DNA from 3 places in the Marinobacter sp. B-21 genome. Region 1 is predicted to be linked to each of the others. Evidence: predicted binding sites of a transcription regulator. Region 1 holds the regulator's gene; each other region holds the start of a gene.
The links. The regulator FliA, encoded in region 1, starts transcription of late flagellar genes. The targets are predictions, from matches to a motif close to CTAAAGTTTNNNNNNNNNNNGCCGNTAA.
Positions count from the first base shown of each region.

Region 2: a site for FliA is predicted at 1,732-1,759, ahead of fliD (flagellar filament capping protein FliD). Genes of this name have one in related genera too.
Region 3: a site for FliA is predicted at 1,482-1,509, ahead of AC13C0_RS01670 (methyl-accepting chemotaxis protein). Genes of this name have one in related genera too.

Region 1 is NZ_JBSXNZ010000088.1:325,245-328,619, forward strand. It holds gene AC13C0_RS19625 (protein phosphatase CheZ) at 1-378, opposite strand, end outside; gene cheY (chemotaxis response regulator CheY) at 399-782, opposite strand; gene AC13C0_RS19635 (RNA polymerase sigma factor FliA) at 945-1,688, opposite strand; gene AC13C0_RS19640 (MinD/ParA family protein) at 1,721-2,533, opposite strand; gene flhF (flagellar biosynthesis GTPase FlhF) at 2,621-3,375, opposite strand, start outside.
Region 2 is NZ_JBSXNZ010000079.1:14,463-17,837, reverse strand. It holds gene AC13C0_RS12530 (flagellin N-terminal helical domain-containing protein) at 1-1,029, shown strand, start outside; gene AC13C0_RS12525 (flagellar protein FlaG) at 1,099-1,533, shown strand; gene fliD (flagellar filament capping protein FliD) at 1,802-3,375, shown strand, end outside.
Region 3 is NZ_JBSXNZ010000037.1:20,219-23,593, forward strand. It holds gene AC13C0_RS01665 (3-oxoacyl-[acyl-carrier-protein] synthase III C-terminal domain-containing protein) at 1-1,316, opposite strand, end outside; gene AC13C0_RS01670 (methyl-accepting chemotaxis protein) at 1,551-3,248, shown strand; gene AC13C0_RS01675 (IS1380 family transposase) at 3,331-3,375, opposite strand, start outside.

The DNA of each region.
Region 1 (3,375 bases):
CGCCTCGTCTCTCAGTGCGTTGGCTACCGGCATGGTTGCCTCGACCAGATCCATGGTCCGGTTGGCCGCTTCACCGGTCATATGCACCACGTATTCGAGACGGTCAGAGGCATCTGTCATTTTTGACAGCGCTTCCTGTTGTTCAGCGTTACGGGGATCTATCTGAAAGTTCCGGATCGCTTCGTGCAGGCTTCGGGTCAGTCGCCCGACCTCCCGGTACAGACTCTGATCCCTGACTTCGCTGAGTTCATTGATCAGGGTCATGGCTTTGGCATATTCGCCGGCATTGACGCTTTCAGCCAGTTCGGTTGCCTGACGCTGGAGCTTTTCCGTCACCTCTGGTTCGAGGCCCCGATGGTTCTTTTTGCTATCGCTCATGAGAGCCATCCGACCTCTGGTTACTGGATTCTTTCAAAGATTTTCTCAATCTTTTCCTTGAGCACCGCAGCAGTAAACGGCTTGACAACATAGCCATTCACGCCTGCCTGGGCAGCGGCAACAATCTGGTCCCGCTTGGCCTCTGCGGTTACCATCAGCACCGGCAGGGTTTTCAGGTTCTCGTCAGCCCTGACGGCCTTGAGCAGATCGAAACCGGACATGCCCGGCATATTCCAGTCGGTTACCAGAAAATCATACTTTCCGCTTTTGAGCATCGGCAGCGCCGTGTTGCCGTCATCGGCTTCATCGGTATTGGTGAAGCCAAGATCGCGCAGCAGGTTCTTGATGATCCGTCGCATTGTGGAAAAGTCATCCACAATGAGAATTTTCATGTTCTTGTCCAATGGGACCTCCAGTTAGTAACACCCGGAATTCGTTTGACCTTTCGGCTCGAAGTCTAGCAGGCCGCTGTTTTAACCGCTTATTGTCTGATCTTTGCTTCGGTTGTAAAGCATCGGTTACCAAAAACTACAGACTGCTCCGCTGCAGACACACAAAGGCGGTGATCAGTTGCCCGTATCCTGGCGCCAGTCCGATAACCGTCCGCGAAGGCGCAAGGCCGCCTGGCTGTGAATCTGGCTGACCCGGCTTTCACTGACGCCGAGCACCGCGCCGATTTCCTTGAGGTTCAGCTCGTCCTGGTAATACAGGCTCAGCACCAGTTTTTCCCGCTCCGGCAGTTCCTCTATAGCCTCAGCAAGACTGCGGCGGAACGCGTCGGACGAGAGTCCTTCGAGCGGATTATCCCGTGGCTCTGTCTGTTCTATCGGCAGCTCGCCGGATTCATTGAGCTCATCGAGACTAAAAAGTCGGCCGCTGTTGGAGTCGGAGAGGTAGGAATGGTACTCGGCCAGCCCCATGCCCAGTTCTTCAGCCACTTCCAGATCCTGGGCTTCCCGGCCGAGACGATCTTCAACGGCCTTGATGGCCTGGGAAATGCGGCGGGTATTACGGTGCACAGAACGGGGAACCCAGTCGCCCTTGCGGATCTCATCCACCATGGCACCGCGAATCCGGATGCCTGCGTAGGTCTCGAAGGTTGCGCCCCTGGTGGCGCTGTAGCGTTGAGCCGCCTCGAGCAGGCCGATCATTCCGGCCTGCATCAGGTCGTCAAGCTGCACAGAGGCTGGTAGCCGGGCCATCAGATGAAGGGCAATTTTCTTGACCAGAGGCGCGTGCTCCTCAACGAGCTGGGAAGGCTTCTGCGCGCCTGACTGGTTATAGATTCCGAGGTTTTTCGCCAATGTCATGTATCCGGTTTTTTTGTTTGACTGGATCCGATTCAGACTTCGACGAGCCGCTCCACAAAGAATTCCAGATGCCCACGGGGAGAGGAAGGCAGCGGCCAGTTATCAACTTTTTCCGCCAGCGCCTTGATCGCCAGGGAAGCTTTCGCCCTGGGATAGACATCCAGCACTGCCCGCTGCCGCTGAACCGCTTTTTTCACGGCTTCATCGTAAGGCACCATGCCGACATATTGTAGTGCCACATCCAGGAAGCGCTCGGTGACCCGGGTCAGTTTTTCAAACAGGTGCCGGCCTTCCTGCTCATTTCTCACCTGATTGGCAAGAATGCGGAAACGGTTGGTGCCGTAATCACGGTTCATGAGTTTGATCAGGGCGTAGCAGTCGGTGATGGAGGTGGGCTCGTCGCACACCACCAGGAGCAGCTCCTGGGAGGCTCTCAGAAAGCTCACCACTGATTCGGAAATGCCCGCGGCGGTGTCTACGATCAGCACATCAATCTGGTCACCGAGTTCGCTGAACGCGTTGATCAGCCCGGCATGCTCCATGGGGCTGAGCTGGGTCATTCGCTGGGTACCGGAGGACGCCGGTACAATCTTGATGCCACCGGGGCCATCGACCAGAACGTCCTTGAGGTCACAGTCGCCCGCCAGCACATCCTGAAGGTTCCGGTTGGCGGTAATACCGAGCAGTACATCGATATTGGCCAGCCCGAGGTCGGCATCAAGAAGCACGACTCTCCGGCCTTTCTGTGCCAGGGCAATCCCGAGGTTAACCGACACGTTACTCTTGCCGACTCCACCTTTTCCGCCGGAAACTGCAATCACCTGTACCGGTTGTGCTTTGCTCATACTGTTTTTTGTCTCTCGCCACGTTTAGCCGGGTGCTGTCTTTTCGGACGCTCGCTGTCAGTCTGTCCGCTCTCAGCGCCCGCTCTCTCAGGCTCCTTCTGCGACCGCCTGCTGTTTCTGGAGAGTTTTAAGCCGGTCCACGGCCAGCCGCACCAGCGGAACCGCTTCCGCGTGGTGCAGGTCTTCGGGAATCTTTTGCCCGTCAGTGTAGTAGGCCACCGGCAAACCGGTTTCCATCACAAAGCCGAGAGACTCGCCAAGTGTCAGGGCCTCGTCGATCTTGGTCATCACGCAGCCCGCAAGATTTGCCATCTTATAGCAATGCCAGACGGATTTCATGATGCGCGGCTGACTGGTGGCCGAGACCACCAGATGCGTCTTGACATTGTGATGGCTGCGCGCCAGTTCGGCCAGCTGTTCCTGATAGCCTTTGTCCGCACTGGTCAGCCCGGCAGTGTCGATCAGTACCAGATGACGGTCTGACAGCTCGTCCAGAATATCATCCAGACCGTGGCTCTCGTCGACGACTCGCACCGGAACATTCAGGATGCGACCGAAGACAAACAACTGCTCGTGGGCCGCCACCCGGTAGCGGTCAGTGGTGACCAGGGCCACGGAATCGGCACCATGCCTGAGCACATACCGCGCCGCCAGCTTGCCGATGGTGGTGGTTTTTCCGGAACCGGTGGGCCCCACCAGGGCAAAGACCCCGCCCTGATCCAGCCATTCTATGCGGGAAGTCCGTACGCCGGTGCACAGCATTTTGAGGGATTGCTTCCAGCCATCCTCCAGTCGCCCGGCCTTGTGGCGGCGAGAAATTGACCCCGCCAGACCGCTACCGA
Region 2 (3,375 bases), on a different contig from region 1:
TTCAACGGTATTAAGTTGCTAGATGGTTCGTTCAAATCTCAAGCGTTTCAAGTGGGTGCGAACGTCGGGCAGACAATTAGTATTGAACAGATTGCAAGCGCGAAGAGTTCTGCTCTGGGTCAGTATCGTGGCTTTGAAAGTACTCAAGCCATTAACAATGCAGATGATGCAGCATCAACCAAAGTCGTCACTGTTGGTACTAATACTGTTCAGCTCGGTAGTGTGGCGGACGACGCCAAAGAATTGGCTGCAGCTTTCAACGACGCTGGTATTGACGGTCTCACTGCCACAGCTGGTGAAACAAAGGTGGCTGGGCAGGCTGTCTCGGTGGATGCTACGGCAGTAGGAAATGATACTCTCAACATCAACGGTACCGATATCACGATTGCTAACGCACGAGATGGTGATACAAACGTTGCCAACGCGTTAGAGGCAATTAACGCGCAATCTTCAGTGACGGGTGTTCGCGCGGTCGATACAGGAAGCGGTGTAGACTTGGTGGCAGATGATGGTCGCAACATTACCGCGACATTCACTTCAGGCGCAACCGCCTCAACTGTGTCGGATTATGGCATCACCGCGGCAGGGACAGCAGTGGGTGGATCGCTTGAACTCAGCTACAAAGCTCCTGACAATGTTAGCGGCGATCTTGCCTTTACCACTGGCTTTGACGGTACTGATTTCGCTGCTCCTCTGACTATTGCGGCGACTGGGACTGCACTGGGAGCAGTCGATATCTCTAACGAGGCAGGTGCCAACGCAGCAATTCGTTCCGCCGATGCGGCATTGGCAACAATAAACTCTACTCGGGCAGATTTGGGTGCGATTCAAAACCGGTTTGAGTCTACAATTTCTAACATTGCCTCAGCGTCGGAGAACCTGAGCGCGTCCAATAGCCGTATCCTGGACGCCGACTTCGCCGCGGAAACAGCGAAGCTCTCCAAGTCCCAGGTACTGCAGCAGGCTGGTATCTCCGTACTGGCGCAGGCCAACGCCCGTCCGCAGCAGGTTCTGTCCCTCCTGCAGTAAGGGGCTAGCGGTAACGGCCGGAACCTTCGGGTTCCGGCTTGACGCCGTTTGAGGATAGCGAGGTGAGCTATGAATGACGTTAACCTGAACAGCCCGGATCTGAAGCTGGTTCGTACCAGTGAGCAAGCACCGGCTCGGGCAATTTCGTCATCTCAGGCCGAAGGCAGGAATGCCTCCGACCTTGCTGTTTCGTCTGCCGCTGCCAGTCAGGTTCAGAGCCCCCAGGCAACTTCAGAGGCGTCGAAAGCTGAGAAGCTTCAGGCGCGCAATGAGGCCCAGCGTGAGGAACTGGACGAGGCGGTCAGTCAACTGAACGATTTTGTTCAGAACGTGCAGCGGGATCTGCAGTTTGAGGTGGATAATGAGCTCGGGCAGACCGTAGTAAGGGTGGTCGATCAGCAAACCCGGGAAGTGATTCGCCAGATTCCGGACGAAGTGGCATTGAGGTTGGCAGAAAACTTGCAGCAGGATGAGCCGCTGACGTTGTTTAACATCAAGGTGTGAGGGCTTGCCGCTTTTGCGCTGATATGGACGACGGTATTTCAGCACCGCCTTACCTTTTAGGGTTTGGCGGTGTTTTCGTTTTGGGTGCGAGTTTGAAAATGGGGTCAGAAGAAGGCTTTCTTCTGACCCCGGGCCACTCCTTCTGACCCCGAATGGCGCCGATTGTTACGCGGTGTTACAAATCGGCGTGAGAAAAAGGCAAAGTTTTGCCGCCTTTTGCCGATAAACTGGTCAGTATCGAGTTTCGCCCCCTTGAGGAGGCATGAGCATGGCAAACATATCATCGTTGGGTCTTGGTTCAGGCGTTCTGAATTCGGATCTGGTTGATCAACTGGTGCAGGCAGAGCGCGCGCCTACCGAAAACCGGCTGACTCAAAAAACGGAACAGACCCAGGCTCTGATTTCCGCCTATGGAAAGCTGCGTAGCGCCGTTACCGAATTGCGTTTGCCCATGCGCCAGCTCAGTGCCCCGGACAATCTCAAGGCCTTTTCGGCGAATTCCTCCAATGAAGACATTGCCGTGTCCGTGGATAGCACCAAGGCTAGCCGGGGCACCTACAGCGTGGAGGTGACCAGCCTTGCCGGTGCGCAGGCGCTGGCTTCCCGTGATGTGTTTGCCGACCGCGATGCAACCAGCGTCGGGCAGGGGGCGATGACTCTGAATGTTGGCGACAAAACCACGAACATCACCATTGATAGCAGCAACGACACGCTTCAGGGGCTGGCGAATGCCATCAATGATGCCGACGCCGGCGTGTCGGCGGGTGTGATTGATACCGGCAACGGTTTCCAACTGGTTCTTTCCGCGGATGAGACTGGTACCGCCAATGCCGTCAGTATTTCTGTATCGGGTGACACGGTTGGAACCGATACCGATAACCTGGGGTTGTCGCGCTTTGCCTTCAATACCGGAATGGATGTGGATTCCGGTCTGCGCGAAACCATTGCCGCTTCAGATGCGGTTATGGAAATCAACGGTGTTGAGGTTACCCGCTCCACCAATAGCTTTGAGAACGTGATTGATGGGTTGACGTTTGATATTGCCGCCACAGGCTCTTCCATTATCAAGGTTCAGCAGGATTTCGGTGCGGTTGCGGACCGGGTTCAGGGCTTTGTTGACAAATTCAACGGCCTCCAATCCACGATCGATAGTCTTGCCGGTTTTAATTCCGAGGCGGGCGTGGGCAGTCTGCTTACGGGCGATAGCACCGTGCGGACGATTCAGAACCAGTTGCGCCAGGTGTTGACCCGCGTTGTGCCGGGTCTGGAAAACTCCAGCGTTCGCAGTCTGGCGGATGTGGGCATTACCACCAACTTTGAGACTGGTGGCCTTGAGTTTGACCGGGCGAAATTTGAGGAGCAGCTCAAGAATAATCCGGATGATGTTACCGCTCTGTTTGCAGAGCAGGGGCGCACGACAGACAGCCAGGTCGAGTTTGTGCGCAGCGGATTGAACACTGAGCCCGGCCAGTACGATATCAATATTACTCAGGCAGCGACGCAGGGCTCGCTATCGGGGGCGGCCTTTGCGGCGCCGGTTACCATCGGCGCCGGCAATGACGAGCTGACGTTTCAGGTCAATGGCGAAACGTCAGTGAGTGTGCAGCTTACCCAGCAAACGTACAATTCAGCCCAAGAGCTTGCGGATGAGATCCAGGCTCAGTTGAATTCTAACAACGCCTTGAATGCGTCGGGCTCCGGGGTCCAGGTTGGCGTTGGTAGTGGCGGTGAGCTGACATTTACGTCTTCAGACTACGGCAGTGAGTCGAATGTGAGCATAGCTTCGGCTGAGGACGGATCTGCTTACGGATTGTCCGTTGCCACCGGCACGACGGGTGTTGA
Region 3 (3,375 bases), on a different contig from region 1:
TTGCCGATCTTGTCCGAGAACTTTTCGGCCATGACCAGCAGGACCGGACGTTCAATCTCCCGCAGCAAGCGGACCGCCTCGGCGACGCCATACGGGAACCCGGCGCACGCAGCGACGATGTCGGCCGAGCAATGGGTCTGCATGATGCCCAACTGGCCTGAGAGCCAGGTGGCGGTCGACGGAATCAGTCGGTTCGAGGTACAGGAGCAGAACAGCACTGCACCGATCTCCTCGGACCTGCGACCGGCATGCGTCATCGCTGCCCGCGCGGCCTCAAGGGCGATATTCTCCAGTGGCTCGGCGGTATAACGGCGCCGTTCGATGCCGGTTTTGTCGGCGATTTCCTCCGCGCTCATGGGCGACCATGAGGATGGGGAGTTCCGGACCACATCCTCGTTTGAGCAGACGACCTCACCCTTGCGGATTGCCAGCGCCTCGATCTTCGGTTGGATTGGTGCATCGTCGCCGATCACCACCGGCGGATAGGGTCGCACGGGCTCGACGGAAGGATCTGGCGTCGGCGCTTGCTTCGCGCCGGTGATACCACTCTTTTCGTGGTTGATGAAGTCGAGCACGTGGCGGTTCTTCGGATAATACAGCACGACGATGTCGTCATCCTGCATCTCGGCCAATGGCTTCAGCCTGGCCTGGCTCCGGTCCCAGGGGTGCTGGTTGTGCAGCACCATCGCCCAGCGCCGGAGCGCCTCGAGTTCGGCCTGCTCGTCTGAGACATCAAGGATGTCGTCGATGCTGTAGCGCGGGTGGTCGGGATTATAGTTGCCGAGGGTGGTTGTCTTAGCGCCGGCAGTGGCGAGCGCCTCGGCAATCGTGGCCTTGATTGGCGGCAGTGACGCTGCGAGATGGAGCTTGTTTGAGAAGCCGTCAAAGAGCATGTCGAACAGCTCGTCTTCAGCCGTTTCGTTCCACTTCGCCGGAAGCTGCCCGTAGGCTTCGCGGACACTTGCGGACTTGGCTTCCCGCCCCTCCCAGGGGTGCAGCAAAGACACGAAGACATCGTCGCGGGTCCGCGGGACATCGCGCCAGCGCATCGGCTGCTTGTCGTACATCACCAGCGCGTAACGGTTCGCCCAGAAAAGGTGCAGGCCGATGTCGCGCAACAGGTCATAGCGCGTCGCATAGCCTCCCGCAGCCGCCCGTTCGGCGATTTCAGTGCCGGTCGGAGCCTTCACTTCGAAGTCGCGCCGAATGATCGCCTTCAACTGGTTGAGATCGGTGATGATCGAGAAGTCGAGCTCGGTAAAGATACTTGAGGGAAACACCAGCTTTCCATGTTTGTTCAGTCGAAACGGTTTCATGAATGCTCCTTGCAGATTCTGCCTGCGTCTCTGCCGGCCCCGGGAATCAGACTTTGCTCCGGTAATTCGCCAGTTTCTCGGTGGTGTGTACTAGGCAGTATAGCTGCTATTGGCCCTGTGCCTTCTTTTGGCCTCGCAGGCTAATGGGTGTCCCGGTTTTGGTCTTTTAAGTTCTGTTGAGCCCTGCCGATAACCCAAAAACGGTTCCTACTCTTACAGAGGACGCAAATAAAAATGAATGCAGTCGCTTCGGAAAGTCGTCCACGGCAGCCTTTGGTATTCCGTGTCAGCAGTGTATTGGTTCTGGTCCTGTTCGCCCTGGTTGTGATGATGCCGGGATTTGCCATGGCCGGGTTTGGGTTGGCTGCCGTGATAACCGGGTTGGCCTGGTGGTTGGGCCGTGACCGGGTGGCCAGCGCTGAAACGCCGACTGAACCCGATGCGGGCCAGAGTCACGGGGTGCTGGATATATCAAGGGACCAACCGGTCGGCTCCGGCCAGGCAGGGCGGATTGCCAGAGAACATAATGAACTGTTGGCCAGCATGCGGGGCGCCCTGTCGGATCTGCGCCATCATGCGGTGCAGGTGGCGGTGCAGTCGGCCAGGCTGCGCAAGCTCACCGGCGAGGCGCAGCAGAGCGCCAGCAAGCAGGAACAAGTCTCCGAGCTGATTGCCCAGTCCAGTGGTGAGGGTGCCACGGCACTGGAGGACATTACCCAGCGTACCGGGTCGGTCTCGGAGCTCAATTCCCGTAATCTCGACGGGGTGCGCGAGTCCAATCAGGCGTTGTCCCAGGTGGCCGAACGAATTCGGCAGGTCAACGACCAACTGCTGACCTTCCGCGAGACCGTGGCCGGGCTCAGCGAAAGCGCTGGCAAAATCGGCAAGATTCTAGAGATGGTGCAGGGGTTCTCGGACCAGACCAACCTGTTGGCGCTGAATGCCGCCATCGAGGCGGCACGGGCGGGGGAGGCCGGTCGCGGTTTCGCCGTGGTGGCGGATGAAGTCCGCCAACTGGCCCAGAAAATTGCGTCGGCGACCGGCGACGTGCATCAGATCATCAGCGACATGGATGCCCGGGTCGGTCACACCGAGAAGGACACCGAGCAGCTGCTTGAACAAACCGATGAGGCCCGGGAAGAGGTGACCTCGACCGCTTCCCAGTTCGACGACATGTTGCAGTACATTGAGCAGGCGCACGAGGAGCTTCTGTCCATCACCTCTTCCGTGGAGGAAGTTAGTATTACCAACCGTCAGGTGCACGAGCACGGCAACGAGATCCATCACCTTGGCGGCGAACTGGCGAAGGAGATTGCCGAATCGGACGCCTACTCCGAGCAGCTTCGCAAAGCCACCGAGGCCTCCATGGCGCTGCTGGCCCGCTACCGGATCGGCCGGGGCGCCTTCGAGGAAATTCTGGAGCAGCGCCAGGCGCTGGCTGCCGAATTCGAGCAAAGGCTCACTGAGCTGGCCCGGCAGGGTGTGGACATTTTTGACCGCCGCTATGAACCGGTTCCGAATACCTCGCCACAAAAATACCGGACCCGGTTCGTCGATCGCTTTAAACAAGCGTTCCAGGACCTGACAGACCGCAGTAAAGAGCGCCTTGATGGCACGGTCTACAGCCTGTTGGTGGACGTCAATGGCTACATTCCCGTTCATCATAGAGCCACGTCGCAGCCGATCACCGGCGACCCTGAAAAAGACCTTCTCTACAGCCGTGATCAGCGGCTCTACAACAGCAATGAGACTGAAAAACGAAGGGCCAGCCACACAGAGCGGTTCCTTCTACAAACCTATCCCGAACATTTCATAAACACCCCAAGCAGCAGCCACGAAATTTTCTCGGTTAGCCCATTACGCCCAGATATGAGAATTATTAGTAGTATGCGCGCCAATGTCGCTCTGATGTCATCCAGTCACCGGCCTTAAGTGTTTATTATTTGATCAATTCCAGCGTCCGGGCGAGGGAAGGCCTCCCGAGCCCGAGATGGAGGTGAGCGCCGACGGCGGCTCAGCCGGTGTTTAACCTGGGCCGAGGCAGGCGATATAACCGTTC